One region of the Shewanella sp. Actino-trap-3 genome, then DNA from elsewhere that is predicted to be linked to it. Evidence: predicted binding sites of a transcription regulator. Region 1 holds the regulator's gene; the other holds the start of a gene.
What was found. Region 1 encodes LexA, which represses DNA repair genes until DNA is damaged. Its sites were predicted from a motif close to TACTGTATNNNNATACAGTA; they were not measured.
Positions count from the first base shown of each region.

Region 1 (16,820 bases):
TAAACCATGATGGTTTCTGATCAGGATCGTTCGCAATCTCTTTACGCCATTCTGGCGCCTGCTCGTTTAAGAAATGTTGTAAATTAATCGGCTCACCAAAGTTCACATAACCTTGGCCAAAATTGCCTAATTTACGCAGAGCCCCAAATAACTGCCAAACAGATTCTTTTTTCTTTTTCTTACCGCTTAATTCTTTATGGTAAGTGGCCACTTCCATCACATGGTCATAACCTAAATACACAGGCACTAAGGTCACAGGGCGTTCAATGCCACGTAACACACTATTAATAGTCATCGCTAACATACCGGTTTTAGGCGCTAGCAAACGCCCGGTACGAGAACGACCACCTTCAGTGAAATACTCGACCGAATAGCCCTTAGCAAATAACTGATCTAAGTATTCACGAAATACTGCGGTATAGAGCTTTTTGCCATTAAAACTACGACGGATAAAGAATGCTCCGCCACGACGGAACATAGGCCCAGCAGGCCAAAAGTTAAGATTAATACCGGCTGCAATGTGCGGTGGAACCATACCCTGATAATACAAAATATATGACAAGAGTAAGTAATCCATATGACTACGATGACAAGGCACATAGACAATTTCATGGCCGTCATGATGTAACTGCCTTATCTGTTCTGCACCTTTGATATTGATACCACTGTATAATTTGTTCCATAACCAGGTGAGGAAGCGCTCGGCAATGCGCACAAAACTATCAGAATAGTCAGCGGCAATTTCATCAAGGTATTCAATGGCGGTTTCACGGGCTTTCTCGACAGATACTTTTTTGTTTACCGACTCTTCTTCAATGGCTTTCTTGATTGCATCAGATTTAAGTAACGACGCAAAAAGCACTTGCCGATTCGGTAATTGCTGCCCTGTCATCACTTTGCGTTGACGGCGGAAATGCACTCGCGCAACACGGATCAATTTGTGAGCAATTCTTTTATCGGTACCGTGTTCATCAGCCATAAGACGAAGCGATAATGCATTAGAAAACTGAACAAAATTGTGGCGACCTAGAAACAAAATCATTAGCCATTTTCGCAGCCAGGTCGGGTTTTCCCTTTCAAAAAAAGCCGCTTTCATGCTGTCATCTTCTTTACCCGGTGTACGGCCCCAATAAAGGCTCACAGGCACCAACTGAATATCTAACTCAGGACATTGACGATGAAGCGCTAACAGACTGGTAAAACTATTAATAAATTTTTCACCGCTTTCGCGTTTACCAAAAAGCGGTTTGCGGCCTTCAAGACAAACGATGCGTGATACTTTGAGGCCATCCAATTGCAGTGGCTCATATGGACTGGGCATACCAAAGCTCTCAGTGATTTCGCTTAATGCAGCGGCATCACTGATTGATTCTGTTTTCATAACATAAATCAGAGGTTTAGATGGATCTAAATTAAGATCGTCAAAAGGATCATGTGGCACAACAACCGTGAGTACCATCGATTTTTGAATCCATTTTAACGCTCGTAAAAATATTGAATCTGGTTTTGACATGGTTATTTTCGCAACATAAGCCACTGTAATATTGTCGTATAGGATACCAGAAACCAGCCTGCTTACACTATCAGACCGATTTATCTTTACGCTTGAGTTCTCACTATCGGAAATAACATCAGACAATCAATACACAATAACTAATAGAAACAGGTTGTTGAATGATACTTGACCAACAATATACAAAAAAGAGTTGGTTAATACTTGCACGAACAAAAACACTGTATATAATGACAGTCACTGTATAAAAAGACAGGAACCATCATGAGACCGTTAACGCCGCGCCAAGCAGAAATTTTAGACTTAATTAAAAACAATATCACCGAAACAGGTATGCCACCCACTCGTGCTGAAATTGCGAGTCGTCTTGGCTTTAAAAGTGCTAATGCCGCCGAAGAGCATTTAAAAGCATTAGCCAAAAAAGGTTTTATCGAGATCATACCTGGTACCTCGAGAGGTATTCGTTTACCTCATGAAGAACAGCTTGAAATCGGTCTGCCACTCATTGGACAAGTTGCTGCTGGAGAGCCTATTTTGGCGCAAGAGCATGTAGAACAATATTATCAAGTTGACCCAAATATGTTTAAACCCGCCGCAGATTTTTTATTACGGGTTCGTGGTGATAGCATGAAAAATATTGGTATTTTAGAAGGCGACTTGCTCGCTGTACATAAAATGCAACAAGCGCGTAATGGTCAGGTTGTGGTGGCGCGTGTTGATGATGACGTCACCGTAAAACGATTTGAACAAAAAGGTAATATGATTTATCTGCATGCAGAAAATGAAGATTATAACCCGATAAAAGTAGATTTAAGTTGCCAAAGCCTAACCATCGAAGGGCTTGCAGTTGGCGTTATCCGTAATGGAGATTGGTCATGAACAAACTAATGGGCGTAGCGCCACGTCACCCAGGCTTATGGGTAGATTTAACTGAAACAGATCTGCATGGCAACCAAACCATTCAAACATTACAAACTGTCACCCAAGGTGAAGCAGAACTGAGTCAATTGTGTAGCCAACTGGCAACGTTGAGCCAGCAAGGCAGATGGGTTGTATTAATTAGTCCACCTCACATAGGCTATAAGCATATGCTGGCCAGTGCTGGAGTGAGAATGGATCGTATTTTACTGGTGCACACCAAAGATGAAGTCGAAACATTATGGGCCATGGAAAAAGCACTCACGAGCGGAACTTCTAGTGCAGTGGTTACTTGGACAAGTTCACTCGATGCTCGCGATAGTCGTCGATTGGAAATTGTCGCTAAGAGCGCGCGAGCATTAGGCGTGGTAATTGAAGATGTGAATGCTCACTTACCTCACAAACATCAATTTGTTAACTCTACATTAACAAATGAAGCAGGTAATTTTTGCTCATTTCACTAAGCATAAATCCTTAATTACCAAGCCCTGCATTGAATTCAGGGCTTTTTTTCATCTTTTATTAGCCTATTTACCAACAAAGTGATCTTGATCAATGTTTAATCTACAAGTAATGTGGTTAACAAGGATGAAACATTTTTCATCCTTAATTGGATAAAATGACAGTAATCAAGATTACTGCCAGACAAATAATCCAAATAGAAATTGATAAGTTCAGTCGTAGGTACAAGTGTGGTGCACAGCTAACAATAAAAGCGTAGACAGTCTGTATACAACCACCAAAGTACTTTGAGTTCATCAAGCTTTTTTCGGGAACCGAAGAGTTTGCATAGAGCTGAGATTTACTGTGTGACTTTTCTTTGTAGTTGCTATTTTGCAATTAGCAGGGGAGTAGTCTTGTGAAGCAATGGTTGTATTTTTTATTGGTTGTGTGGGTAGCACTTCCGCTTGGGGCAACAGAAATGCCCCTCAACATGACTCAAGGCGTGACAGATATCAGTGGTAAGGTTTATGACCTCCATATGACGATTCTTTACATCTGTTGTGCTATTGGGTTAGTGGTGTTTGGGATCATGATTTATTCGATGATTTATCACCGCAAGTCAAAAGGTGCCGTTGCGGCCAATTTTCACGAAAGTACCAAAGTGGAAATTGCTTGGACCGTCATCCCTTTCATTATCTTAATCGGAATGGCTATTCCAGCCACTAAAACCTTAATTGCCATGGAAGATCCCAGCGATGCCGATCTGACCATCAAAATTACTGGGTCACAGTGGAAATGGCACTACAGCTATTTTGATAAAGACATCGAATTTTACAGCTCATTATCCACCCCCAGAGAGCAAATTGATGGCCGTGAGGCCAAAGGCGAAAATTACCTCCTTGAAGTCGATAAGCCGCTAGTACTGCCCATAAACCAAAAGGTGCGTTTCTTGATGACATCTGATGATGTTATCCACTCATGGTGGGTACCCGCTTTCGCGGTTAAAAAAGATGCCAACCCAGGCTTTATCAACGAAGCCTGGACTCGTATTGATAAGCCTGGAACTTATCGCGGTCAATGTGCTGAGTTATGCGGTAAAGACCATGGATTTATGCCTATTGTGGTACAAGCCTTATCAGAGACTGATTTTGATAATTGGTTAGTTGAACAAAAACAACTGGCCAATAATGCTGCAGTCGCTGCAGCCGCATCAATGTCACAAACCTTGTCCCTTGAAGAGCTAAACGCGCAGGGCGAGCAAGTGTACATAGCGCGGTGCGCCGCTTGTCACCAACCTAATGGGGCGGGTCTTCCCGGTGTATTCCCATCATTGATTGGCAGTCCTATCATAAAAGGCCCTGTTGACGATCACCTCAATATTGTCTTAAACGGTAAACCAGGCACCGCAATGCAAGCCTTTGCCAAGCAACTTAGCGCCATAGAAATTGCCGCAGTGATTACCTTTGAGCGAAATGCTTGGGGCAACAATAGTGGCGATGTTGTTCAAGCAGCTGATGTGGGTAACTTCTCAAGTAGTAACGCGTCAAGCACTGAGCCAATCGATGCCGTAGCCGATGCAGCAAGTACCATTGCTGCAACAACGACAGACGTTACCGATGCGGCCACAGAAAAAACCATTCAAGCTATAGAAGCCGTTGCCAAGGTTGTGACACCTGAAGTTGTTGCAGCGGCAGATCTGCCCACCTTAACCTTGGAGCAATTAATCGCTGAAGGTGAGCAGGTTTATGCCACTGTTTGTGCTGCATGTCACCAAGCCACTGGCGCTGGTTTACCCGGCGCTTTCCCTTCACTTATTGGCAGCCCTGTCGTTAGCGGACCGGTTAGCGGACATATCGATATCGTTATGAACGGCAAACCAGGCACCGCAATGCAAGCATTTAGTAGTCAACTCAGCCCTCAAAAAATGGCGGCAGTGATTACTTATGAGCGCAATGCGTGGGGCAATAATTCTGGCGAGGCGGTGCAAGCTGCCGATGTCGCTAGCCATGGACAGTAGGGGAAAACAATGAGCACAACAACGCACGATACAATTGCTACCGCTCATGATGATCATCATCACGGAGCGCCGAAAGGGCTAATGCGCTGGCTACTCACCACTAACCATAAAGATATCGGCTCGCTGTATTTATGGTTTAGTTTCATTATGTTTCTAACTGGCGGTGCGATGGCTATGGTCATTCGAGCTGAGTTATTTCAGCCGGGATTACAGCTAGTCGAACCTAACTTTTTTAATCAGATGACCACAGTTCATGGTCTTATTATGGTCTTTGGCGCGGTAATGCCAGCTTTTACTGGATTAGCTAACTGGTTAATTCCAATGATGATCGGTGCGCCAGACATGGCACTACCGCGGATGAACAACTGGAGTTTTTGGATTTTACCGTTCGCCTTTTCCATGTTACTAGGTTCGCTATTCATGGAAGGTGGTGGTCCTAATTTTGGTTGGACATTCTACGCCCCACTCTCAACCACTTATAGTCCTGACAGCACCGCTTTGTTTGTATTTGCCATTCATATGATGGGGATCAGTTCGATAATGGGCGCCATTAACGTTATCGTGACCATAGTCAATATGCGCGCCCCTGGTATGACATGGATGAAATTACCGCTGTTTGTGTGGACTTGGCTTATTACCGCATTTTTACTGATTGCGGTGATGCCAGTGCTTGCGGGTGCGGTCACCATGGTGTTAACCGATAAGTTTTTCGGTACTAGCTTTTTTGATGCCGCAGGTGGCGGCGATCCGGTGATGTTCCAGCATATTTTCTGGTTCTTCGGTCATCCTGAAGTTTACATCATGATTTTACCGTCATTCGGCATTATCTCAGCGATTGTTCCGACCTTTAGTCGTAAAAAATTGTTTGGTTATTCCTCTATGGTTTATGCCACTGCCAGCATTGCCGTGCTGTCATTCTTGGTGTGGGCACATCATATGTTTACCACTGGTATGCCTGTGTTTGCAGAGCTATTTTTCATGTATTGCACCATGTTAATTGCTGTCCCTACTGGGGTGAAAGTGTTTAATTGGGTGGCAACCATGTGGCGCGGATCGATGACATTTGAAACACCGATGCTCTTTGCGGTCGCGTTTATCATCCTGTTCACCATTGGCGGGTTTTCGGGTCTGATGCTGGCAATTACCCCTGCCGATTTCCAATATCACGACACTTACTTTGTGGTGGCTCATTTTCATTATGTGTTGGTCACAGGGGCGATATTTTCCATTATGGCAGCGGCATATTATTGGCTGCCCAAATGGACCGGTCATATGTACAACGAAACCTTAGGGAAATGGCATTTTTGGTGTTCGGTTATCTCCGTCAATGTACTATTTTTCCCGATGCATTTCTTAGGCTTAGCAGGCATGCCGAGAAGGATCCCTGATTACGCAGTACAGTTTGCCGATGTAAATCAAATTGTATCAATTGGTGGGTTCGCATTTGGTTTATCTCAGTTTATTTTCCTCGCTGTGGTACTCAAATGCATTAAGGGTGGCAAACCCGCTGGAGATAATCCTTGGCAAGCAGCAGAAGGCTTAGAATGGTCGATTGCCAGTCCAGCGCCATATCACTCGTTTACCACTCCGCCGGAGATTAAATGAGATGACGCAATCAACAAGATCAAATCGTAAGTTATTAATCATGCTGATTGCTGGGTCAATTGGTATGTTTGGATTTGGTTTTGCGCTGGTACCGCTTTATGACGTGCTCTGCGATACATTGGGTATTAATGGCAAAACCCAAAATAGTGCCAGCAGCTATGAAGCGGTGGTGGTTGATAAAAGCCGAACCGTAACCATTGAATTTGTCACCCAAGTTCAATCAAATATGCCGTGGGAATTTAGCCCTAAAGTTAACCAAATAAGCGTGCATCCTGGTGAGCTTACTCACGCACAATTTTTGGTTAAAAACCTGTCTTCACGCGACACCGTAGGCCAAGCGATCCCTTCGGTATCGCCTGGCCAAGGGGCGGCGTACTTCAATAAAACGGAATGTTTTTGCTTTAATCAACAACCTTTAGCAGCGTCTGCCACCGCAGAATTACCACTGATTTTTTACGTGGACCCTGATTTACCAGCGTCCATTAATACATTGACTCTCTCTTATACCCTTTATGACATCACCGATAAACAAGCGATCGACATAGAGCAAGGAGCAGCAAAATGACAACAAAGTATCAACCTTATTATGTACCATCCCAAAGTGCGTGGCCGATAATCGGTGCTATTGGTTTATTTTTAATTGCGTTTGGTGCTGGCAATTATATACAACAATTAACCACAGAAAAAACCTCTGGGGGTTACATTTTACTCGCGGGTTTGGCCGTCATTATTTTTATGATTTTTGGCTGGTTTAAAACCGTTATTGATGAGTCCATGGCTGGATTGTATTCAGCGCAAATGGATCGTTCGTTTAGACAAGGAATGAGCTGGTTTATTTTTTCTGAAATTATGTTTTTTGGGGCATTTTTCGGCGCACTCTTTTATGCACGAATGATTTCAGTGCCTTGGCTTGGGGGCGCATCAAATAATGCCATGACTCATGAAGTGTTGTGGCCTGCGTTTGAGGCTATTTGGCCACTGGTAAAAACGCCTGATGGTACCGCAACCGAAGCCATGCCGTGGACGGGTTTGCCATTAATCAACACCATGATACTGCTAACCTCATCGGTTACATTACACTTTGCCCATACCAACCTCGAAAAAGCCAATCGTAAACCCTTGATCATCTGGTTAGCGCTGACGGTTATTTTGGGTATTGCATTTCTAGGTTTACAGGTTGAAGAGTATAGCCATGCTTACCAAGAAATGGGGCTAACACTCTCTTCTGGTGTATACGGTAACACCTTCTTTCTGTTAACCGGTTTTCACGGTATGCACGTGACGATTGGCACCCTGTTCTTAATTATTTTGTTACTCAGAATTGTCAAAGGGCATTTTACGCCCGACAAGCATTTCGCTTTTCAAGCGGGAAGTTGGTATTGGCACTTTGTTGATGTGGTGTGGTTATGCTTATTCATCTTTGTCTACGTGTTGTAAATCAACATTAATAAGGTCTGGGGTTAGGCTGAATGTAGCCAAGCCCTAAGGCCACCAGCAACACCACAATCACAGCAATAGAAAACAACACTCGGCGACCTATAAAATGACTCATAGGTTGCTGATGTTGCCCTTTAACCATAATAACTAAGGCTCTACCTAAGTTAAATAATATGAATAAAAGCAACGAGACTAAAACTAACTTAACAATGAAAGGGGTTGTCACAGGCAATCCTTTTAGCAGTGTGGGTGTGTCTCAAATATTATTGGTAATCATTACTTTGGTCGTGTTTGGCTTATTGGTCAAGCTAGGATTATGGCAATTATCACGGGCAGCGTTTAAACAAGAGTGGCAAAGCACATTACTTCAGCGCCAACAGCAGCAAGCACTGACTTATGAAGACATGTTGGCATTGGTTGAATCATCAAAGCGACAAACCGCCTCTCAGCCAGAGACGGCTTTACTGACGGGTTATCGCTTATCGATTTATGCTAAACCTGCCAATAACACCGTACTGCTGTTAGACAATCAAGTGTATCAAGGCCAAGTGGGCTATTTAGCTTACCAAGTATTTGAGATAACGCCTGATCAACCTTGGATATTAGTTGAACTCGGTTTTGTTCCAGCAAATAAAGATCGTCGAATATTACCGGAGCTCACAGCGTTAGAAGTCGATTACTACACACTATTGGGTCGGGTATACCAAAAGCAAACCAACCCATTAAGTGATCAATTATATCCGGAGAAGTTAGCAGATATAGATGCCCCTCTACGTTTTCAAAACATCAACATCGCGGCATTGGCTGACATGTTGGCTCATCCGCTGATCTCTGTGGTACTGCAACCAGAGAATGTCCCGAGTTATAACTTACCTCAACCCTGGGTGCCGATCCCACTATCGGCGCACAAGCATCAAGGTTATGCCTTGCAATGGTTCACGATGGCAGGAGTCTTTTTAGGATTAATGAGCTGGATAGCATTTCGACAATTTCGACGTTAAGCCTCGTCGTGAAAAATTAACTTAACAATAATATCAAAATGATAAAGAGGAGATGGAATGAACTCCCTACCTAAAAAAAGCAATAAAGCATTAATAGTATTACTGCTGGTATTTATTTTACCGGTAGCTTTGGCCAAATTAGTGTTAAGCCTAGAACTGTATAATGGTGCGGCGACTAACAAGGGGGCGTTAATCACTCCCGAAGTAAATTATGCCAATTTAGCCATGGACAACCCCAAACCACACGTATGGCAAGTACTGTTTTTTCTACCTGAAACGTGCAATGAACAGTGCCAAGAACGCCTGTATATTTTACATCAAAGCTATATCGCACTGGGTAAAGATCGGGATCGTGTTACCCCTATCATTGTGGTTAATAACAGCAGCGACACCAAGATACTTAAGCAATTAAATATCGGCTTCGATCAAGTAAACGCCAATCAAGCACTGGCAACCATGCTGACAGAGCAACGTCTGGTTATTGTCGATCCTCTCGGAAACTTGGTGATGCAATATGACAATGTGATAGGTCACGACGCCAATATCGCCCAAGGCAAAGCCATGATTGCTGATTTACGCAAAATGCTTAAGTTGTCGAGGGTAGGCTAATGGCAATTGAGCGATTAATCAAATTCACTTTGGTGTTTACCTTGGCGGTTATTCTAATGGGCGCCTATACACGCCTGTCAGATGCCGGATTAGGTTGCCCAGACTGGCCGGGATGTTATGGTCACTTGGCCTTTCCAAGTGCAAGTCATGATTTAGCCAACATTGAGAGTCGTTTTCCTGATGCTCAAATTGAGCCTGAAAAGGCATGGCTGGAAATGATCCATCGTTATATCGCCGGAACATTAGGCTTAATGGTTTTAGCCATTTTAATTTTATGTCTTAAAGAGCCTCAAGCCCCCAAAAAACTTCCCATCTTTATTGCTGGGCTCATTGTGTTTCAAGCCGCGCTTGGCATGTGGACTGTCACGATGAAATTAATGCCTATTGTGGTTATGGCACACCTTATTGGTGGTTTTAGCCTATTTGCCTTGTTACTAATCTTGTATCTACGGCTAAAGCCATTACGGATCCCCGGAGGTGATACCTATGCTCGTAAGCTGATCCCGTTAGCATTAGTCAGTTTAGGGGTGTTAGTCATTCAAATTATACTCGGCGGCTGGACCTCATCCAATTACGCTGCGCTTGCCTGCACCACGTTACCCATTTGTGAAGGTAATTGGGTCGATAACTTACGTTTTGCCGATGCTTTTTCACCATTTCAAGGCGATCATCCTAGTTTTGAATTTGGCGTATTAGACTACGCAACTCGAATGACTATTCATATTAGCCACCGAATTTGGGCGGTTGTTACCGCCATAACCCTGATCGTACTGGCACTAAAATTACGTTATGCCCAATCACACATTATGCGTAACAGTGGTTACTTATTAGTGTTGTTAATCATAGTTCAAGTCGGACTGGGTATTAGTAATGTAGTGATGAATTTACCCTTGGGTATCGCGGTATCACACAATGGAGGCGCAGCCTTATTGCTGCTTACCTTAGTCTTTATTAATTATGCCTTATGGCGCAAAGCATAGGCGAGGAACGACCATGACAAAACTTGTTACGATTAGTCACCATCAACCTAAATTAACCCTGCAATGGCGCGCTTATTTTGAAATGACCAAACCCAAGGTTGTTGCGCTAATGTTGCTGACGGTATTAGTCGGTATGTGTTTATCTGTGCCGGGTATAGTGCAGCTTCAACCTTTGGTCGCGGGAATGGCAGGGATTGCTATGATGGCGGGGGCTGCGGCGGCATTTAATCACTTAATTGACCGTAAAATCGATGCTTTAATGGCTCGCACCTATAACCGCCCATTACCGAAAGGAAAAATATCAGCAACCAAGGCGTCGGCATTTGCGGTGTCACTTGGCGCGCTCGGTTTTGTGGTGTTATATACCTTAGTTAATCCCCTAACAGCTTGGCTAACCTTTGCCAGCTTGATTGGTTATGCCTTGGTTTATACGGCTTATCTTAAACGTGCCACCTCACAAAACATTGTCATCGGGGGACTCGCTGGCGCGATGCCGCCATTACTCGGTTGGACCGCGATAACCAATGAACTACACGGTTACGCCTTATTATTAGTCATCATTATCTTCACTTGGACACCGCCACATTTTTGGGCATTAGCTATCCATCGCCGTAAAGAATATGCCAAGGTTAATATTCCAATGTTACCGGTGACCCATGGAGTCGAATTTACCAAAACCTGTATTTTGCTTTACACCATTTTATTAGCCATTGCCTGTCTACTCCCGGTTTTAGTCGGCATGTGTGGTCCGATATATTTGGTCGGTTCAACCTTACTCAGTTGCGGTTTTATCTATAAAGCCTGGCAGTTAAAATTTCATGACTATCCAGAACTCGCCATGCAGGTGTTTAAATTTTCAATTTATCATTTAATGATATTGTTCATTGTATTATTAGTGGACCATTATTTTTGGGTAAACGCTTAAATTAGAAAGGGAAATACATTGAAGATAACGATTATTGTAGGGCTATTTCTTTTGGTCGTGGCCGGTGGGGTCGCTTATCAAAAAATGCAAACCGAACCTATGGAACTGGCGACCAGTTATGTATTTGAACAGCCACGCACATTAGCCCCATTTACATTGGCAGACCAGTTTGGTAATTCGTTTACGAACCAAACATTGCAAGGTAAATGGAGTTTATTTTTTATTGGTTACACCGCTTGCCCTGATGTATGTCCAACCACCTTAAATAAACTTGCGGCGGCTTACCCAAAGCTACAAAAAATAGCCAGTAATGTACAAGTGGTGTTTGTGTCTGCTGACCCTAAACGTGACACTCAAGCGAAACGTTTAGATTACATCAACTTTTTTAATAAAGACTTTAAAGCCGTCAGTGCAGAACACACAGATTTATTTCCATTCAGCCGTGATCTAGGCTTTGTGTATGCCATGGTCGGAGATGACAGTGATTATCAAGTAGACCATAGCGCATCTTATGTGTTGGTTTCACCGAGGGTTGAAAAAATTGCGGTATTTAAAACCAAGCCACAACCAGGCCAGTTACCACAAATTGTTAATGCTGAACTCATTGCTGACTTTGCTCAAATAGTTGCATCTTGGCACTAGCCATTATTGAATAACCGCTTATTAACCCGAGCTGAGGTTAAATTACTCTTCAAGCCAGTGACCATTATCTTGCGGGCGGATCCACGCTTGTGAAAACCAATAATAACCCGTTTTTGTTTTACTCGGTGCGGTGCAATTGTAGCGCGAACGTCCTGGGGCTAAATCTGATGATGCCTGAATGGATAAGCGATTTTCACTTAACCAAATGGGTTTTTTAGCGCCTTGTCCTTGAATAAAACACATCACTTGATGTGGATATATATCCTGAGTGTCGAGAGTCAGCACCAATTTAGGCCGCCATTGACCTGAAACTAATAGTGGATCGCTTATGTTTTGCTTAATAACCGGCATAGGTAAGCTGGAAAATTTAACCGTTAAACTCGCCAAATCAGCAAAAGCATTGGCCACCGGAAAACGGGGTAATGCGGTTAATGATGCATACTCTCCCGCCGCACCAGATTGTTGACCAAAACCAACAAAACCATGCTTAGCCAAAATAGCTTCCAGCTTGTTGGTGTATTCACCATAAGGGTAAGCAAACATTTTTACACTTTGACCCGTTCGTTTTAAGATCTCCGCTTCCGTCGATAGAATATTATCTTCAACGCGTACTTGCCATTGGTCTTGGGTTTCTTTGCCTTGGCGGCGAATTAAATGTTCGTGTCCCCAGCTATGGTTAGCAATGGTTACCCCTTGCTCTGACAGAGTGTTAATATCTTGCCAACTCATCATCCCTTTGAAGCCCGCATCAATCGGCGCAACAGAAATAAATACCGTATAAGGAAACTGATGCGCCACCAATATAGGCGCGGCATTATTAATAATACTTTCATAGCCGTCATCAAAGGTGATCACAATACTGTTATTGTCTAATGCCGTGTTATGCTTTAGAGACTCAACCGCATGAGTTAATGAAATCACCGTAAAGTCATTATCAGCCAAGTACTGCATCTGCTCGGCAAACTGACTAGGTGTCACACTAGTACTTTTAGGCGTGTTTTCCGATACATGATGATATTGTAAAATAACCACGGCATTGGCATCACAATGCAATACACTCAAACTGAACACCGCCAACAATAACGCTATTTTCTTAACCATGATTATCCATACCTATGTCTGTTAGCACACTACTGTTCAACCGCCAAAAAAATCGCCAATTATTAGCATTAGCGACCCCAATGATATTGTCTAATATCACTATCCCTCTATTAGGATTAGTTGATACCGCGGTAATTGGGCATCTTGAACAAGCTTACTATCTTGGCGGCGTAGCCTTAGGAAGTACCATCATCACCTTGATGATTTGGTTGCTTGGTTTTTTACGTATGTCCACCACCGGACTCGTTGCACAAGCCTACGGTGCTAATGATACCTCAACTCAGCAACAATTACTGATACAAGGTTGCAGCCTAGCATTAACCTTAGGCTTAGTTGGCGTAATACTGCAATCTCCCCTGCTCAATTTAGCACTCAGTCTGAGTGATGCCAGCGAACAAGTGATGCTCTATTGTCGTCAATATGTCGAAATTCGAATTTGGTCATTGCCTTTTGCCCTTACCAATTTGGTGCTACTGGGTTGGTTGCTTGGTCGCCAAGCGCCCAAAGCAGCCATGTGGCAACTCATTATCGCTAACAGCGTCAATATTATTCTCGATCTTGTGTTTGTTATGGTCTTTAAATGGAATGTGCAAGGCGTGGCTTTGGCATCGGTTATTGCTGACATCTGTGCTTTTTCAGTGGCATTAGTCATGGTTAAACGCCAGCTGGTTGATATGGGCGGACTAAAATTAAGCCAAGTTATCGCGCATTTATCATGGCGTGGATATGCTCGTTTACTCACCTTAAATCGTGATATTTTTATCCGCAGCTTGTGTTTGCAAGCCGCCTTTAGCTTTATGACTTTTTATGGTGCCGGATTAGGCGACAACATTATTGCCGCTAATGCGGTACTGCTCAATTTACTGATGCTGATATCTTATGCGTTAGATGGCATAGCCTATTATGCCGAAGCTGAAGTGGGCCGCGCATTTGGCCAAAAAAACCCAATCTTACTTCATGACAGCGTAGTACTCGCATTTTGCTGGTCGGCAATGGTTGCGGTGTTATTTAGCCTGCTATTTTGGTTGGCAGGGCCATGGATAATTCAGCTATTAACCAACATAGAAGCAGTACAAGATACCGCAAATAATTATTTAATCTGGCTTGTTTTCATGCCTATATTGGCGTTTGGCTGCTACTTATTCGATGGTGTATATATTGGTGCCGCCCATGGGCAGATAATGCGAAATAGCATGATAGTCGCCACCTTTGGAATTTATTTTCCATGTTGGTACGTGTTGCAAGATTGGGGTAACCACAGTCTGTGGGCTGCGATGTCAATATTCATGCTATGCCGAAGCTTGACTCTTGGCTGGCACTATTACTACAAACTCAGGTATCAACTGCTGACCACATCATAGTGCTTATGAGTCATCAAACTTATCCCGTAATAGCACTAGAACGAAGCCTATTGATACCACAATTCAGAGAATAGCTGCGACACTCCTAATTGAGATTAATTCCAGTAAAAATGTATGCCGCAATGAAGCATTTACATAAACCCGTTAACGACATCGAACGTGAAAATGGCGATCACAATGTCAGCAATAATCAACATCGCCTAAGAAAAACTAGTGAAATAGAACACTTCTTAACGACCAATCTTGGGGTAAAATAACCTCAAATAGCCCAAGTCGTCACACACGAGAACACTATGACTCAAGAATTGATTATTACCGACATTGAAGTTGGCAGCGGTAAAACTGCAGTTAAAGGTGCGTTAATTACTACCCGCTACAGTGGACGTTTAACCGATGGCACCCAGTTTGATGCTTCTGATGCGTTTCAATGTGTCATCGGCACAGGTAGAGTCATTAAAGGCTGGGATCAGGGTATTATCGGCATGAATGTGGGCGGTAAACGACAATTATCAGTACCGGCCCATCTAGCCTATGGCGAACGTCAAATGGGCGATCGTATTCCAGCAAATTCAGCTTTGTTTTTTGATATCGAATTACTTGAAGTGCTCACACGAGACGACTGAAGTCCAAGCTATACCAACAAAAAACGCGACCCATAATAAGGTCGCGTTTCTCAATTCAAGCGTCAATCTTGGCATTATTATGCGTAAGAATGGTCACCATGCTGGTGTTCGGTCACATCTCGAACGCCGGTTAATTCCGTTGGGAACATATCTAACAGCTGCTTCTCGATACCATTTTTTAAGGTGATATCAACTTGAGAACAACCGTTACATCCACCACCAAACTGCAATACTGCAACACCATCATCAGTAATTTCTATCAAGGTGATGTTACCGCCGTGGCTGGCAAGTTGTGGATTAATTTCTGACTGAATAACATACTCGATACGTTCAACTAACGGCGCATCACCAGACACTTTACGCATTTTTGCGTTAGGCGCTTTTAATGTCAGTTGCGAACCAAGCTGGTCGGTTACAAAATCAATGCTGGCATCATCTAAGAAAGGGGCGCTCTTTTCATCGACCATAGCGCTGAAGCCATTAAATGGAAGTTCTACATCATCAGCTTCAGCGGCATCAGGTGGACAATAAGACACACCACATTCAGCTTGAGCGGTACCTGGACTTATCACGAAAACACGAATATGAGTGCCTTCTGGCTGATCGGCCAACAACTTTACGAAATGTGCCTGAGCTGTATCGGAAATGGTGATCATAAAAACCTGCTCCGTCAGGGTATACCTGAGTAAATTAGTAAGAATTAGATCTATGATACCCTGTGTTGCATTGGCTTTGTAGTGTCAGTGAGACAAGATCTTAAAAAAATGATCTAGTGCAAAGTTTTTTAAGCCAAATAAACTTCAGCAAACAAGATCCTCAGCCTTATAAGTAATGAGTAAGTTACTGGTTATATTAGATAATAAAACTGGTTATTATTAAAATCGAATTAATCTAACAACCCGGGCGCTTCAGCACGCGCAAGGCACCAAGTTTGTACATGGACAAATTGTGTACTAAATAATCGCGCAATTTCATCCACTGTAGTGCCTGTAGTGACAACATCATCAATTAAAGCGACACGCTGGTACGTCATCCCATCCAATAATCTGAATGCACCATGACAGTTTTTACGCCTCTGTTTACCCGCTAATCCCGTTTGTGGTGAAGTATCAACAACCCGGATTAAACAACTGTCATCGACAGGAATATTGGTTAATAGACTTAATTCTTTCGCTATTAACCAGGCTTGATTAAAGCCTCGCTGCCGCAAACGATTTGGATGTAAAGGTACCGGGATCAACACCTGTGGCCGCCTAATGATGCCATGTTTAATGAGTAATTCGATTCGACAAGCTAATTGCTGAGTTATCGCGTTAAGCGGCGCACATTGTTGTTGGTATTTAATCGCGGCGATAAGAGGCCCTAACCCTTGATGATAACTGCAAGGTGCAACAACCCAATTGGGTGTGTGTTGAAGGCATTTACCACAATATGCCTGCAGCACTGCTATTTCACGACCACAACCTAAACACACTTCATGCTGATACAAACTCGCCGCTAAGCACTCTTGGCAAACACCCGTGAGTACTTGATTAGGAAACAATTGCTGATAACCCGTTTGCTCTATCCTTTGCTGGCACAGCAAGCAACGGTTGGGTAAACTGGACAGTAAAATGACTCTTGCACGCTGAACACTGTTGGTGC
Region 1 is NZ_PJCE01000001.1:2,901,501-2,918,320, forward strand. Features, by position in the region: gene plsB (glycerol-3-phosphate 1-O-acyltransferase PlsB) at 1-1,513, opposite strand, end outside; gene lexA (transcriptional repressor LexA) at 1,778-2,392, shown strand; gene CXF80_RS12415 (cell division inhibitor SulA) at 2,389-2,895, shown strand; gene coxB (cytochrome c oxidase subunit II) at 3,291-4,892, shown strand; gene ctaD (cytochrome c oxidase subunit I) at 4,902-6,497, shown strand; gene CXF80_RS12430 (cytochrome c oxidase assembly protein) at 6,499-7,062, shown strand; gene CXF80_RS12435 (cytochrome c oxidase subunit 3) at 7,059-7,934, shown strand; gene CXF80_RS12440 (DUF2909 domain-containing protein) at 7,942-8,160, opposite strand; gene CXF80_RS12445 (SURF1 family protein) at 8,108-8,935, shown strand; gene CXF80_RS12450 (hypothetical protein) at 8,993-9,544, shown strand; gene CXF80_RS12455 (COX15/CtaA family protein) at 9,544-10,524, shown strand; gene cyoE (heme o synthase) at 10,538-11,449, shown strand; gene CXF80_RS12465 (SCO family protein) at 11,468-12,091, shown strand; gene CXF80_RS12470 (polysaccharide deacetylase family protein) at 12,134-13,192, opposite strand; gene dinF (MATE family efflux transporter DinF) at 13,207-14,553, shown strand; gene CXF80_RS20625 (hypothetical protein) at 14,676-14,810, shown strand; gene CXF80_RS12480 (FKBP-type peptidyl-prolyl cis-trans isomerase) at 14,847-15,176, shown strand; gene nfuA (Fe-S biogenesis protein NfuA) at 15,254-15,832, opposite strand; gene CXF80_RS12490 (ComF family protein) at 16,063-16,820, opposite strand, start outside.

Region 2 (16,820 bases), 1.9 Mb from region 1:
GACCATGTATTTAAAATCTGCATGTGACCAGTTTGATAGAGCACTTCATATTTCTAGTGAAGATGTTATGTGGCCAGGGTTCATTAATTATAACAAAGCACGCACATTGTATTTCTTGGCTTTGTTATCAAGTACTGAAATAAAATGGCTTGAGGTTATGGATGAAGCGATTAAATTTCGTAGTAGATTAAACCGACTCATTGACGAGATTTTAACAATAGACAGATCGAAAACTGCCAAAATAGAGAATACACATTTAAGGCAATTTTTTCTCTATCAAGAAGAGTTGGCCCGTGTAGTCAAATTAAATTTAATATTTGCAGATAATGCCATGAAACAAAACACGGTACCAGCACTGTATAAGGGGGTTAATTTAACGGGTGTATCCAAGGAAACTGCCTCGGACTTATTTATGAAAATACAAAGCTTCTCTACGGTTAAAGCTTATCAAGAGAAAATTATTCACCGACTTGTAAAGTGTGCAAACGATATTACCAGCAACTGATTAATCAAGCTGACTGTTTATCCAGGCCTTTATTGGCCTCTGTCATGAGTCACAAGGTTCCTGATATTTGTTTAAGTATTAGCGCAGAGTGTGATAATAAAAGGCCAGTCAGTAACTGACTGGCCTTTTTGTATTGTGACGGATGCTTGTTGCAACCGAGGCACGTTATTGCAGTTATTTACGTACTCAAACTACCAAATACGTACCCGTTGATCTTCAGGCAAGTACAACTTGTCATCTGGTTTAACATCAAAAGCTTTGTACCACGCATCGTGGTTACGTGGGGCGAGGGCGCGGTAACGACCGGGTGCATGAGTGCCTGCACGTAACTGAGTTAACATGCTTTGCTCGGTGCGTTTTTCTTTCCACACTTGAGCCCAGGCTAAAAAGAAGCGTTGATCGCCTGTAACGCCATCAATGACTGGGGCTTCTTTACCGTTTAAGCTTAACTTGTAAGCATGGTAAGCCATTGCGATGCCTCCCACGTCGCCGATGTTTTCACCTAGGCTGTTACGTCCGTTGACAAAGTTTTCTGGAATGGGCTCATATTTGCTGTATTGCTCAGCAAGCTTATCGGCTTTGGCATCAAAGGCGGCACGGTCTTCATCGGTCCACCAGTTACGTTGAATGCCATTCGCATCTGACTTAGAGCCTTGATCATCAAAACCATGACCCATTTCGTGACCAATTACTGCACCAATACTGCCATAGTTAACCGCGGCATCTGCGTTGGGATCAAAAAAGGGTGGTTGTAAAATAGCCGCAGGAAACACAATCTCATTAAATGAGCTGTTGTAATATGCATTCACCGTTTGCGGGGTCATACCCCAACGATTACGGTCGGTTTTTTGCAGTTCTTTCGCTACGCTGTCGGCTTGGAAGTATTGGCGTAAATTTTTAATGTCACCCACTAAATCATTTTTAGTTAGGGTTAAGCCATCAAATTGTTGCCATACATCTGGATAACCAATTTTAGGGTTAAATGCTGCTAGCTTAGCATGAGCATTAACTTTCGTATCATCGCCCATCCACTCTAAACCATCAATACGCTGACCCAATGCAGTGCGTAAGTTTTCGACTAATTCGGCCATTTGCTTTTTAGACGACTCAGGGAAATAACGCGATACAAACACTTTACCAATCGCAAAGCCTAATGATTGGGTGCCTGACATTTCTTCTACCGCGCGTTTCCAGCGAGGACGAGGTTGCTCTTGGCCAGTTAATTCTTTGCCATAAAAAGCAAAGTTAGTATTGAAAATGTCTTCTGACAGTAACCCTGCGTTATTAGTGACGGTGTGGAAGGTCAGATAGTCTTGCCATACGCTTAATGGCTGTTGGTTTATCAAGCCAATCATAGCCTTAACTGGCTCAGGCTCAGAGATATTGAGTTGTGGTACTTGGTAACCCGTTTGCGCAAAGTATAAATCCCAGTCAAATCCTGGGTATTGCTGAGCAAGATCTTCGCGTTTAACTTGGTTTAAGGTTAAGTCGCGATCACGGCGTTTTTCTCTAGGCCATTGGGCTTGTGCTATTTTAGTTTCGAGCACAAGAATGGCCTGGGCACGTTTTTCGCCGTCATTTATGCCAGCAAAAGCCAGCATTTTAGCGATATGATCCACATAAGCTTTGCGGATATTCACAAAGCGCTCACTCTCTTCTAAGTAGTATGAACGATCAGGTAAACCTAAACCTCCGGCACCGAGAGTCATTTCATATTGATTAGGATCTAAACGGTTAAACCACATGCCTCCGTCAATCGGTGATGATGCACCGGTAAGCCAAGCCTCGCCGAAGACTTTAGTTAAGTCTTGAGTTGAGTTTATCGCGGCAATTTGATCTAAGGTGCCTTTAATGGGCGTGATACCTAACTTATTGATGGTCTCGGTATCCATATAGGCATGATAAAAATCAGCAATTAATTGCTCTTCTGCAGTTAAGTCACTGCGACTGGCAATATCATCAACAATCGCTTTGACTTGATGTTCACTGCGCTCAGCCAACGCATTAAAGGCGCCATAACGGGTTTTGTCGGCTGGCATGACAAAGTTGTCGTACCAAGTGCCACTTGAATACATAAAAAAGTCATCGCCAGGTTTAACCGCTTCATTACGCGCGGCTAAGTCTACCCCAAAAGTACCTAACTCTGCTTGAGCTGGTGCAGGTGAGGTCACGGTTGCAAGTTTAGTGTTATTTGTATCAGATACGCCACAACCCGTTAATAGTGCCGTTGTTAATCCAATCGCAATTAAGGATCTATTCATTGTTATCGTTTTCCTTAGCCAATGTGTTGACAGAATTATTTGCCAGGTTATCTTGAAAGATTGACAAAAAATGTCAATATTTGAATTGTTAGCAAATTTTAGTGACTGCAATATGAACATGGTTTTCACGCTTCAATAGCCAGCATGATGACGCTGATGGATAAGATATAAGCGCTGACAATATTATCGGTGCCTCGCTAACGCTAACTAACCTCAGGTTATCTTTTGTTTCGTTGCATAGGTGATCCAGCGGCTACATACCATGCAATGAGTGACGTTGTCACAGCCTATTACTTTTTAATCAGAACTTAGTTAACCAGATCGTCATGCGGTCGCTTAATTAGGCAGTCGTTGCAGCGATTTATCCATTTCCTGAGCCAATTGAGCTAATAAATAGCTGTACGCGTTAACCAATTCAGCGGCTGTTGAGCCTGCCTCAGTCGTCGCCGCAAAATGTTGTCGTTCTATATGACGGTTTGATCGGATATCTATTAGTTCCCAATTAGTCTTTATGCTGGCGTTTATGCCATCACGGTTGAGGCTGATGATTTTAATTTTTATGCTGTATTGAGGACGGTTATCTGCTCGCCAAGGAAACAATATCAAGTTACGACTGCGATCGCCTTGGCTAAGGTTAAGACGAATGACCCGACTAATGCCTTGGTCTAGTGGTTCAGCCCAATAGCTATTGGTGAATCTTTGCAAACTGCCATCTTCCCGCTGGTACACCACCTGAGTAAAGTTAAGATACTCAGCAATCTCGACTGGCCCAATACCAATATCACGATCTAAGCGTGTACTGCCCGCTTCAATTTGGCTGGGGATAGCCGTGAGCACAAAATACTGTTTCGTGGGTGAGCTTTGGCAGCCAAAAAGCAGACTAAGCGCAAGTAGGCAGGCTCCCCAATGAATTGACCACGACCCAAATTTCATGACGTTATTCTCCTAAAGGTATGGTTTTTTTGCCGCGGATGATGGCCTCAGGCTGTTCATCTAAGGTTTCGCTCAAACTGCGTAGTGATCGCGCGGCGCGGTGAATTTCTTCTAGTGTGTTATCTAACTTGATTAATAGCGGCGAATCTTGAGCAAGTGAATTACCCGCTTGGGATGTGAGCTGATTAATGCTTAATAATGTCTCGCGTAATGCCGTCAAACTGTGGTCAAGTGATTGAATAATCTTAGGTTCATCTTGGTTCAATTGGACAAGTAGATTATCCAGTTTGACCAGAACTTCAGCACTATGTTGTCCTAACGTAGCCTGAGTCGTATCGATGTGAACAGCGGTGTTTTTGACTGCGTTAGCCGCACTGTCAAAGCTTTCCAGTGCCTGTTGTATTTGTCCGCTGGCAGCTATGTCGCTGAGTTGTTGGGCCAAATTATCAACATTATTGACTAAGCTTTTAAGGTTCAAAGATTGCAAATCTTTTGACAAGGATTCGAAATCAGTTTCTATGGTTGGCAGCTCTAATATGGCGTTGTTTCCACCATGAAACTGAGGCAAAGTACTGGGATAAAAATCTAACTCAACATAGAGGAGTCCAGTTAATAAACTCTGATAATTCAACTGGGCACGTAAACCGTTATCGATGGCGTGGAAGAAAAACTCTTCGCCCACTTGAATACCCTTTAGATTGATGCGTTTCAACAACAAATTAGCATGAACAGCGGCGGTAATACCTTGGCTATTGTTATTGGGGAAATCGATACTGATATCGCTTATTTCACCGATCACTACCCCTTTTAACTTCACCGGGGCGCCCACCTGAAGCCCTTGGATTGAGTTGTTGAAAAACATCACTACGGGGGCTTTTTCGGCAAATATCCGTCCTCCAGAAAAGAATAACAGTGCAATAAACACTAAGATAATAGCGCCCAGAATAAAGGCACCAATCGCAAGAGGAAGTCGCTGGCTTTTACTCATGATGCCTCCACTTTGTCAGCACGATTGAGAAATTGTCGCACCCGAGGTTGGCTGCTGTTAAGTTTTAATTCTCTCGGATCGCCACAGTCGAGCATGGTATTGGTTTGATTATCCAGATACACACAGCGGGTGCCGATTGACAATATACTGGGCAGCTCGTGCGACACGATAATTACGGTCGAATCGAGTGCTTGGCAGATTTGCACTATTAAATGATCTAAGCGCATGCAACTAATGGGGTCTAATCCTGCAGAGGGTTCATCAAAAAACAACAATTGTGGATCCAGTGCAATCGCGCGCGCCAACCCTGCGCGTTTGTGCATGCCGCCACTTAACTCGGCAGGATAAAATTTCTCGAACCCGGCTAAGCCAACTAATGCAAGTTTATAGGCCACGGCTTCAGCGATTTGCCGCTCCGAAAGGTCGGTATACAGTTGCAGCGGTAAAGCGACATTATCAGCAAGTGACATACTGGAAAACAACGCCCCAGTTTGAAAGGTAATGCCCCAGTCTTTAAGCATAGCCACTTGCGCCGGTTCATCTGCGTCATAAAAGTTTTTACCTTGATAGCGTACTTCACCCTTGAGCGGAGTTAACAGTCCTACCATTGATTTAAGCAAGGTCGTTTTGCCGCAACCACTTCCGCCAATGACAAAAAAGATATCATTCTTGTGAATGTCGAAGGTTAACTGTCGTTGCACTTCGGTAGTGCCATAACCGACACAAAGATTGCGAACACTGATAAAGGCATCATCAACCATCATTAGATCCCTAATTTATCGAACAAAATATTAAGCGCGGCGTCAGAGACCACAAGAAAGACAATCGCCTTAACCACAGCGTTGGTGGTGGCTAAACCAACGGCATTAGAATCTCGACCGCAAAGAAGGCCTGCCTGACAACCCGCTATAGCAATCAGAAAGCCAAAAATGAGGCTTTTTATCAAACCGGTGGAAATGTCTACCCAATCGATCGCAATCTGGGTTTGCAAAATATATTGGGTGTAACTTACGCCCATGCCATTGGCAACAATCGCACCGCCGATCATGCCGATCACATCTGAATAAATACACATCAGTGGCATAATAAAAATCAATGCCAATAATCGAGGTAAAACCAGGAATTCCATGGTCGAAATGCCCATTACGCGCAGAGCATCAATTTCTTCATTGACCTGCATTGTGCCTAATTGCGCTGCATAAGCAGCCCCTGTTCTGCCAGCCATGATAACGCCTGTCATGAGCGCGCCCATTTCACGCACCATCCCGATAGCCACTAAATTTGCAACATACACCTGAGCCCCTAATTGCCGCAGCTGTACCGAGCCTAAATAGGCCAATATCATTCCCACAAGCAGGCTAATTAAGGTGACAATAGCCAATCCTTTAGGTCCCGCTTGTTCTATAAAAAACACGATATCACTGCGACGAGTACTGGCTTTGCCTCTGAACCAACGACCCAATGCCAGTGAACTCTCACCAACAAACACTAATCCGTCGTGTACTTGTAAACCTTGCACAATAAGCCAGCTACGTAAGGCTGCTAATAATCCGCCAATGGCACTATCATTGGTTGCTTGATAAACAGGAACGTCGGTAGCAAGTTGTAATAATTGCTGTAATCCTTGTGGGGTGTCTTTTACATTTAAGGCGATTTGTTGTTGTTCACACCAACGTGACAATTGTAATAAGGCAATGGCGAGACTTGAGTCCCAGTGCGACAACTCTGTGGTGATTAATGTGACGGAATGACAAGCAGAGGGTAGCGTAGCGCAAATATCCGCGCCCAGTGGCGCTTGGCCCAATTGCCAATCACCCGTAAGATGCAGTGAACAGTTATCATCTTGCATATCAATATGGAATGTAGCGAGTGTCATACTAGACCCCGAGCAAAGGGAAAAATAATGCTATTGGTTACGCTATACACGAACTAGGTTAATTCTTGTACTGATGATCAGTGTAGACCAATCACTCTGATTATATTTTGACCTTGAACATATTCTTTCATAAACAACAGATAAGGTTGCCGTGTAGCGGCGTCTAAAGTTCAATAAAAACCACTCCAATGCTTGAAGAGCACAGCGCATGGCGCAAGAAAAAATAAATAAACTTGCACCAACTAAATTTAGCGGTAAGATGTACTGTGTTTTTATACAGTACACGTTATAAGTGTGCGAGGTTGTCATATGCGCATTATTCCTATTGCAGCGAGTGCCGGTATTACTGGCTTTGAAAGCCCTGCAGCCGAATACCTTCAATTAGGCTTAAGTCTTGATGAGATATTAATCCAGCATCCCAGTTCGACTTTTCTTGGCTTAGCCCAGGGCGAGTCGATGCAAGGGGTGGGGATCTTCGATGGCGATTTATTGATTGTCGATCGCCATGAAACCGCGAAAAGCGGCGATGTGATTGTGGCTAATTTTAATGGTGAATTTGTGTGTAAAATTCTCGACATGCCACGGCGAATGCTAGTGTCATCGAATGAGCAATATTTACCAGTGACCATCTGCGACTATGATGATTTTAGTATTGAAGGCGTGGTGACCCGCTCAATTCGTTGTCATCGTCAAAGCCCACTGCTTGTAAGCAAATAAGAGTAGGTAAAATGTTTGCCTTAGTCGATGCCAATGCTTTTTATTGCAGTGCTGAACAGGTGTTTCGTCCTGATTGGCGTGGTAGGCCGATGATTGTGCTCAGCAATAATGATGGCTGTATTGTGGCCGCTAATCGACATGCAAAAGAGGCTGGCATTCAAAAGTTTTTACCTTATTTTCAAGTTAAAGCCTTATGCGCCCAGCGCAATGTCATCGTTTGCTCATCTAATTATGAATTGTATGCCGATTTATCGGCAAAGATGATGGCAATAATAGGCCGTTTTGCCCCAGAGCAGCATGTGTATTCGATTGATGAAAGCTTTCTGTCTTTTAAGCATTGTTATCCCGCGATCAAATGCCTGCATACCCAAGGTCAGTTAATCCGCCGCGCGGTTTGGAAAGAAGCGCGCCTACCTGTTTGTGTTGGCATAGCCGAAACCTTGACCTTGGCTAAAATTGCCAATCACGCCGCTAAAAAAATCCAGGGATACCAAGGTGTGTGCGTTATCGAGACTATGCAGCAACGTACCGACATTTTAAAACAGTTGGCGGTTGCAGAAGTATGGGGAATTGGCAGGAAGATGAGTAACAAGCTTGCGTTAATCAATATTCGCAGCGCATTTGATCTCGCCTCTATGCCGCCCAGCCTTGCGAGAAAGCAGTTTAGTATTGAAATAGAGCGTACGGTGCGCGAGCTTAACGGCCAAGTGTGTAAGCAATGGGATGAGGCGAGGGCTGATAAAAAGCAAATTTTCTCCACCCGCAGTGTGGGCGAGCGCATCACCGATTATGAGTCATTATTACAAGCGTTAAGTAAGCATGTTGGTATTGCAGCGCTCAAAGCGCGTCAGCAAGGCTCCCATTGTAAAACCATGTTGCTGTTTGCGAGTAATTCCCCCCATGACGAACAGCCAGTAAGTTATAAAGTCATCGTACATTTTCCATGCCCAACCCATTGCAGCGTTGAGCTCACCAAAGCTATGACCCACGCTGCTCCAAGGCTATTTCGTCAAGGAGTGCGCTATTACAAAATAGGCGTGGGCCTAGTTGATTTAGCCAGCGAGAAGCATTTTCAATTTGATTTATTTAATACCGCTAAGGTCACCCATGCGCTAATGCACACGCTAGATGGCATCAACCAACGCTACGGTCGCGACACTGTGTTTCTGGCCGCACAAGGGATAGAGCAAAAGTGGGCCATGCGCCGTGATTTGCTAACACCTCAATATTCGACCCAATGGAAATGCTTGCCAAAGATAAAATGTTAAGGGGTTTTATTGGTTTTTTTTATTCGTTTTTCATGATTAATGCCACTACAGAGCGAATAATCGCCCCGCTATTTTTATCGCAATAAGGTCAAGGGCACTAATGATTGTCAGTCAGATGTTTAGATAATTGATATCGATATAAATAGTGCAACAGATCACAAACCCTAAATTAAAGTTGGCATATGCCATAAATAAGCGTATATATAGCATATGCCATTAACTGTAGTTTAGTTATACCAAGCGCTAAAATTCAGTTAACTATTTATGGGGCAGCCAAAAGCTATGTTAAGCCTATTTATCCCACCTCTTAACCCGAGTTGAAGTTACTTAAATCTGTGTGTTTTAAATTAATGGACGACTTAACTAATGGTAAAGCGTTGTTAATGCAAAATGCACATGAGGAGAAATAATGATTACCGCCATACCAATGAAAGACGAACATATTTCCAGCCATTTTAGCAAAGCTGATGAGGTGCTCTTTATTGACGATCAAGGTCAAGTGAAAGGGCGTTTTGCCAATCCTGCACTAACAGATGGATGTGAGGGTAAACAACAATTAGTCAGTTTGATACTGGCACATGGCGCTAATCGCGTGATCGTACGTAACATTGGCCAACAACTATTAGCTAAATTATTAAGTCGGCAACTGAGTGTTTTTCACGCTAAAAATGGTCGTACAGCAATAGACGATCTTGCCGGTGCTAATTTAGCTGACTGTGAGGAGTATACCGAGGCAAGTCAGGGACGCCCTTCATCTAAGCATATTGCTAAACAAGCGAACGGTGGTTGTTGTGATCATAATCATGCTGACGGAGAAGCGGGCAGTCACGATGGTCATTGCAGTGGATCTGAAATGGCGACAAAGAAACGTTGCTGCGGATCAGAAATGGGCACAGCAACCGCAACAATGAAAACGTGTTGCAATAAAAAGCATTCACTAATACATCAACATTAATGGTAACTATGGTTGATATTGCGTCATTACAGCGCTGTTAGCTTTAATTCATAGCGCTGTAATTTACGATATAAGGTCCGCACACTAATATTAAGCTTAATGGCTAATTCTGCTGGAGATCCTTGAAATTGCTGACAGACCTGAGAAAGATACGCGTACTCCACGTCATCGAGTGACATGAGTTCCGTTGCCGTTTTTAGTGTATTTTTTTTATCTGTCGATGTGTGGTTAGGTTGAACGCTTTCAGGTAAATCACTGCTGTGGATAATATCTTCGTTGGCAATCAGTGCCGATTGTTCAATAATATTCTTCAGTTCGCGAATATTACCTGGATATGCATAATGACTGAGCAGATTTAATGCGTTAGCCGAAAACCTTTTATGTTTGTATTCAGAGTACTTTATAAAATGATTTACGAGTCCTGGAATATCATCAAGGCGCTCACGCAACGAGGGTAAGTAAATGGGAAATCCTGCAATGCGGTAATACAGATCGCGTCTAAATTCACCTTTTTCAACCAAATCGAGTAAATTCTTATGGCTGGCGCTGACTAATCGAAAGTCGGAACGTTTTTGTTTTAATCCACCCACGGCGCGATAACATTGGGTTTCTAGCAACCTTAGCAGTTTAACTTGCATGTTCATCGGTACATCGCCAATCTCATCAAAGAATACCGTGCCGCCATGGGCTATCTCAATCAGACCTTTTTTGCTGGTGGTTGCCCCGGTAAAGGCTCCTTTCTCGTAACCAAATAACTCACTTTCGAACAGGTTTTCACTCAGGCCGGTACATTCAATAACCACAAAAGGTTTATCATTGCGGCTACTGGCTTGATGCACAGCTTTAGCGACGAGTTCTTTACCGGCACCAGTTTCACCTTGCAATAGCACCGCAATACTGGATTGAGATGCTCGGTTAATTCTGTTGAGCATTTGCTTAAACGGCGCAGATTGACCGACCATGGTGCCTTTTTTAGACTCTGTTGATGCATAATCAATGGCATCTAAAACCTCCAGATATCCCAATACCTTGCCACTGTTATCTTTAATGGGTTTCATTAAAATATCGCAATATGACTTACCGTGTGCAGTGCTATGAATATGTACAGCATTGGCAGCCCTTGCAGTACTCTGGCATTGTTGCAAAGGACACTCTTCACCGTGTTTATCACAAGGCTCATTACTGTGATGAGATATCTGATGGCATTTACTTTGGCCTAATATGACTTGTGTATCATACGTTTCTAAATAGGCTTGATTAACCGCATGTATAACATAATCTGGCGTAATAAATATTGCCGGTTTATCAATCGCGTTTATCATTGATTGCACAACAGTGGTGTTACTCATTTATCACTCTCGCTTACTGTACACATTAATCAGTTAATCTCTAAAGTGACATTATTAGCGCAATATTTGTCACTACAATGCCATATTTGTCAGTTCATAACCTAGCATGTGCTTCTCGCAAATATCAATGAATTTTAAGTGGCTGATTTTATATATTTTAAATTTGTCGGTGTAATATGGCACAAGCTTTGTATTGATCTTGCTATATGTTTTGTGATTGGACTCGGTCATAGGTTTTTTATAACCCTAAATCTCATTGAGATTAAACGATTTTAAATAGAGGAATAACAATAATGCGCTTAACACACAAACACACACAATCATTGATTAAGGCTAGCCAAATGGCCGGCTTAATCATGCTTATGAGCGTCTCGACGGTAGGACAAGCTGAATCATTAACCGAGCAGCAAGTGCTTGAACAACAGGCCAATCAACGAATTGCCGAATTTAGCCAAGCACTGAAAGGTCATTTAAAGACAGCCATTAAGCAAGGTGGATTAACCAACGCAGTGTCGGTGTGCCAAGCGGTAGCACCTGCAATTGCAGCAGAAAACTCAAAAGAGGGCTGGACACTTACCCGGACCAGTTTGCGAGTGCGTAATCCAGCCAATACGCCCGATGCTTGGGAGTTAACACAATTACAGCAATTTGAACGTGTTAATGCTTCAGGACAGCAAGCTGCTGATAAACCCATTGTGGCGAGTGAGTTTATCGTCAAAGATGGCAAAACACAGTTTCGTTATATGAAGGCGATACCAGCGCAACAATTATGCTTAGGTTGTCATGGTAGTAATATTAATCCTGAGCTGAGTACTTTGATTAACAAAACCTATCCTAATGATAAAGCCGTTAACTTTGCCCTCGGTGATATTCGCGGTGCGTTTTCATTACAAAAGGTTATCAGTAATCAAGCCGCATCGGTTACAGCAACAACAAAGCCGTAATCAAAGCTGAAGTAATATAAGCGAAAGACCTAGAAGCGAGGACGCTGCGCGGCTTATAGCAAGAGCCTAGTCGCTTCGCTGCTAGGACGCTTCGCTGCTAGGTGCTAAAGCAAACAGCACAGCGACCCATGCGCTGTTTATGGTGGTGGTTTACGTTAACATGATCCTGCCGTTACGAGTCCTTATCAGTCATTTACGAAATGATGTTAACCATTATTGCTAATATTGACCTGAGACTTTATCTAACAAATACATTGGGTATTTTGTTGGGAGTTAATTGTTATGAGTAAAATCCGCATTGATCCTTTTTATCATCATACTAGTCATGCTATTACCTATGTGGTGACCGATCTTGCTACTCGTCAAAGTGCGATTATTGATCCCGTTTTAGATTTCGATATGGCCTCTGGTACTATAAGTACGTGTTTTGCCGATAACATCATTGATCATATCGATAAGCATGGATTTGAAATTGAATGGATTTTAGAAACTCATGCACATTGCGATCATATGTCTGCGGCGTGTTATATCAAGACCAAACGCGGGGGAACAACGGGGATTGGTGAGCACATTACTCAAGTCCAGCACACCGTTAAAAGATTGCTTAATCTCGATGAGAGCTTTCAGTGCAATGGCGAGCAGTTTGATCAACTGTTTACCGATAAAGAACTCATTAAATTGGGTCATTTAACTATTCACATTATGCATACACCCGGACATACACCTGCTTGTGTGAGCTATCTCATTGAAGATGTGATATTTGTTGGTGACACATTGTCTACGCCAGAATGGGGTACGGTGAATACTGATTTTCCCAATAGCAGCACGACCACCTTGTATCATTCAATTAACAACATATTAGCGTTACCTAATTGTACTCGGGTGTTTATAGGGCATGATCCCCTTGGATACAAACGCCAAGATAATATATTTGAAACATCAGTGATTGCGCAGAAAAGGTATAACTGCGTTGTCGGCGGTAAAGTGACCCTCGCTGAGTTTGTTCAGCGACATCAACAACGCCATATTGATTCTGATATACCGCATCTATTGTTAGCGGCAATCCAAATTAATATTCGAGCAGGTAACATGCCACCAGCAGACCGTAAGGGTAACGCTTACCTTAAAATACCGCTTAACCAGTTGTCATAAATCGATTAGCCATTAGACATCAGCAATCAATAATCAATAATCAGTCAAGATTAATGAGCAATAAACCACAATATGCTGGTTTATGTTGGATGCATTTATGCCTTATGAGGCACTAACGGAAATTCATCTTGTTGCCATTGCATCATGCCACCTGCGACAGACAATGGTTTGCTAAAGCCCATATTCTGTAATGATGCTGCGGCAAGTGCTGAACGACCACCCGTACGGCAAATAAGGTATATGTCTTTTTGAGCTAACTCAGTTAATGCTAATACCCATTCACAGTGATGACTCACCAAAGGATGTTCATGAATTTTCATCTCTAATACGCCACGAGGAAAATTTATCGCACCTTCTATGTGACCTGTCAGAAACTCTTCATGCTCACGAACATCAATGATCACCACATCTGGTTTACTCATCGCGGTATGTAATTCATGAGTACTCACTTCCCTAATATTCACTTTGATTTCACTTATGTATTCTTGAGCTGTTTTCATGTGTACCTCGTGATATTAAATGATAGATTTTGATAACATAAATAGCGCCATCATCACTAAAAAGACGGCAAATATTTTTTGTAAAATGGCTTTGGGTAAATATTGGCTTATCCATTGACCTGCAATACTGCCGACAAGCCCGCCGGCAATCATGATGGCGATAACCGACCAATCAAATTCAAGTCCTTTGTTTGACAGCAAGCTGTAATATTTAACAAAGCCCACCAGTGAATTCATAGCAATAATCACCAAGCTGGTGCCTATTGCCAGCCACATTTCAATACCACCGAGCAAAACCAGTGCTGGGACAATTAAAAATCCACCGCCAACGCCAACAAATCCGGTCACGACACCGACAGCTAAACCTTGTGAGAGGATTTTAATGATATTCAGTTCACCCGCTTTACACCTGCTAGATTGATTACGCCACATCATGACGGCGCCAATGAGCATTAGCATGACAAACACCGTTAGCTGTATGTCGCTGGTGACAAAGGTGCTGGTCCATGCACCTAAATAAGTACCCGCCATGCCGGGTAAACCAAATAAAAATACATGAGGCCAAGAGACCTTTTTTTGCTTAATAAAACCAATACTACTGATTAAACTTATCGCTCCTACGATGCATAATGATGAAGCAATGGCTAACTCGGCTTGCATACCAATAAGGTATAGCAACACCGGAACCGTAAGAATTGAGCCTCCAGAGCCTAAAACACTTAACACGAAACCAATTAATAATGCGCCAATGATTGCTTGTATCATCTTGATTACTCTTAGGCTTAAAGGATATTAATGGGTATTTTTAAATACACAGTGCCGTTGTCTTCAGCCGCTGGTAGTTGCCCTGCGCGAATGTTGACTTGAATCGCTGGCAATATCAGCCTTGGCATGGCTAATGTCGCGTCTCGTTGTTGACGAAGTGCCACAAAATCTGCTTTTTTCATGCTGTCGTTAACATGGATATTGTGTTTTTTTTGTAGGCTTACTTGGGTTTTAAATTGGTGGTCACGGCCCTCGGTCGGGTAGTCATGACACACATAAATATCGGTGGTTTCAGGAAGGCTGAATAATGTCTGAATTGAATCGTATAAGGTATTGGCATCACCACCAGGGAAATCGCATCTGGCGGTACCCACATCAGGCATAAAAATAGTGTCGCCAACAAAAGCCGCTTGCTCATTAACGATATATACTAGATCGGCTGGTGTATGGCCCGGTGTGTGCATAATGCGAATCGTCATATCACCCACTTTTAGGCGGTCATTATGTTTAAATAACCGGTCAAATTGGTTGCCATTAGGCAAAAAACCTGGCTCTAGATTAAAAATCGTTTTAAAGGTGTCTTGTACTTGAGTGATGTGTTCACCAATACCAATTTGGCCCGCTATTTTGTCACGTAGAAAACTGGCGGCAGATAAATGGTCTGCATGAGCGTGGGTTTCTAATATCCATTTAACCGTCAATTTCTGGCGGTTAATCCAATGTAAAACACGTTGCGCACTGCGGGTATCAGTGCGGCCCGATTTATAATCAAAATCTAAAACAGGGTCAATAATCACTGCATATGAGGTCGCATTATCGGCTACGACATAGGTAAATGTTTCACTGTCTTCATCTAAAAACTCATGCACACTAAACGTCGAATTCATCACAAACCTCCTATATAAATGATGCACAAGGACTCGCGCCCCTGTGCTGGTAAAGGCTTAAAGCGACTTTTTACTAAAGTACCAATCTGTGTATTTAAACCCTTGGCTTAAACGGGCCTTGGCTTCTGCTGTGGTGGCTGGTGGGGGGACTATCACGTCATCACCAGGCTGCCAGTTTTCTGGGGTGGCAACGCCATTGGCGTCACTGGTTTGCAATGCTTTGACTAATCGGATAAATTCATCGATAGAGCGGCCATTACTCATTGGGTAATACACCATGGCACGTAAAATACCCTCAGGATCGATAATGAAGGTCGCGCGGACGGCCGCGGTATCACTCGCACCGGGTTGGATCATGCCGTAGGCTTTAGCCACTTCCATTGATAAGTCGGAAATAATAGGGAAGGTAATTTCAACACCGAAGTTTTCTTCAATATTCCGTACCCAAGCGATGTGTGAATGAATACTGTCGATGGATAAACCTAATAATTCGGTATTAAGCTGGGAAAATTCTTCTGCACGTTGGGCAAAACCGATAAACTCTGTAGTACAAACAGGCGTAAAATCAGCCGGATGAGAGAACAATACTAGCCACTTGCCTTTATAGTCAGTGAGTGAACGCATGCCATGTGTGGTCTTGGTATTAAATGCCGGAGCGGGTCGGTTTAATTGTGGAAAAGAAACAATAGAATCAGTCATGTTATTACTCCAAAAAAGTGGTTAAGTTAATCCAAATCTAATCTGTAAAGTAGATTGCGAACATGCTTAGTAATAGCAATAGCTGGGCCAACATCAGTCAGATTAAAATAAAAACAACAATACTTATTAAGCTTATGATTATAAACAGTTTAATGTTTTTATATTTAATTTTAACGTCATAGTTTTATTAAGGAAATCATAAATTGTCATTTTATTGTGTCAAATATGACATAAGCGACAAAACTGACTGTGTTAATTGTCGCTGTGGGTCGAAGAGTATTGCTACAAATGCTATTAGTGGTGAATTGAGGCATGAACAAACAAGGCGTATGCGCGAATATCTTCACTAAAGAGAGCCAGAACAAGCTTAGGGCAGCGTGCAAACGACTCAGAACATCATCTGGTGTAACTTAACATCGCATTTTATGAATTAAAGATAGCATCAGCGAAAGAGAGAAAGTATTGCTGATGCTATTGAATATAATTTAATTAAGTCGACAGGGTTATACAAGGACGTTTGTAACGTTATCTCATATTATCCAAAAACTTGATTTAATAGCGCTGTTGGTTTGCTTGTGTTGCGTTATCGATTATTCACGTAGAACAAATAACCTTTAGTAGTGCAGCTGAAATATCCAGTTAAGTATCCACTAAATAATCAATGAAATTTGCTAGTCGACAAGTAAGGGACTGAATTTGGCTAACTCAGCTGCATTACGTACCTGGAGCTTTTTAATTATTTTTGAACGGTGAACCTCTATGGTTCGCAACGATACAAACAGAATATCTGCCATTTTCTTATTGGTTTTTCCATCAATTAATAGATGTAGCACCTGATTTTCTCTTTCGGTTAGGGTGCTGTAACGTTGCCTTAATTGCATTGCTTCAAATGTGTATTTGCTAGTAGCTAATGCTTTCTCTATTGCACTAACAAGCTCTATTCCTTTTACCGGTTTTTGAAAAAAATCACAGGCACCTTGTCTAAATGCCTGAACCGCCATCGGCAGATCACCATGGCCGG
Region 2 is NZ_PJCE01000001.1:1,029,492-1,046,311, reverse strand. Features, by position in the region: gene CXF80_RS04445 (hypothetical protein) at 1-505, shown strand, start outside; gene CXF80_RS04440 (M13 family metallopeptidase) at 697-2,766, opposite strand; gene CXF80_RS04435 (PqiC family protein) at 3,103-3,699, opposite strand; gene CXF80_RS04430 (MlaD family protein) at 3,704-4,687, opposite strand; gene CXF80_RS04425 (ABC transporter ATP-binding protein) at 4,684-5,451, opposite strand; gene CXF80_RS04420 (MlaE family ABC transporter permease) at 5,451-6,563, opposite strand; gene CXF80_RS04415 (LexA family protein) at 6,873-7,280, shown strand; gene CXF80_RS04410 (Y-family DNA polymerase) at 7,292-8,548, shown strand; gene CXF80_RS04400 (NifB/NifX family molybdenum-iron cluster-binding protein) at 8,958-9,503, shown strand; gene CXF80_RS04395 (sigma-54 interaction domain-containing protein) at 9,530-10,852, opposite strand; gene CXF80_RS04390 (Tll0287-like domain-containing protein) at 11,146-11,796, shown strand; gene CXF80_RS04385 (MBL fold metallo-hydrolase) at 12,079-12,948, shown strand; gene CXF80_RS04380 (rhodanese-like domain-containing protein) at 13,044-13,448, opposite strand; gene CXF80_RS04375 (sulfite exporter TauE/SafE family protein) at 13,464-14,213, opposite strand; gene CXF80_RS04370 (MBL fold metallo-hydrolase) at 14,231-15,100, opposite strand; gene CXF80_RS04365 (peroxiredoxin) at 15,158-15,799, opposite strand; gene CXF80_RS04360 (response regulator transcription factor) at 16,471-16,820, opposite strand, start outside.
Region 2: CXF80_RS04415 (LexA family protein) is a predicted target of LexA. The motif match lies at 6,826-6,845, and genes of this name have one in related genera.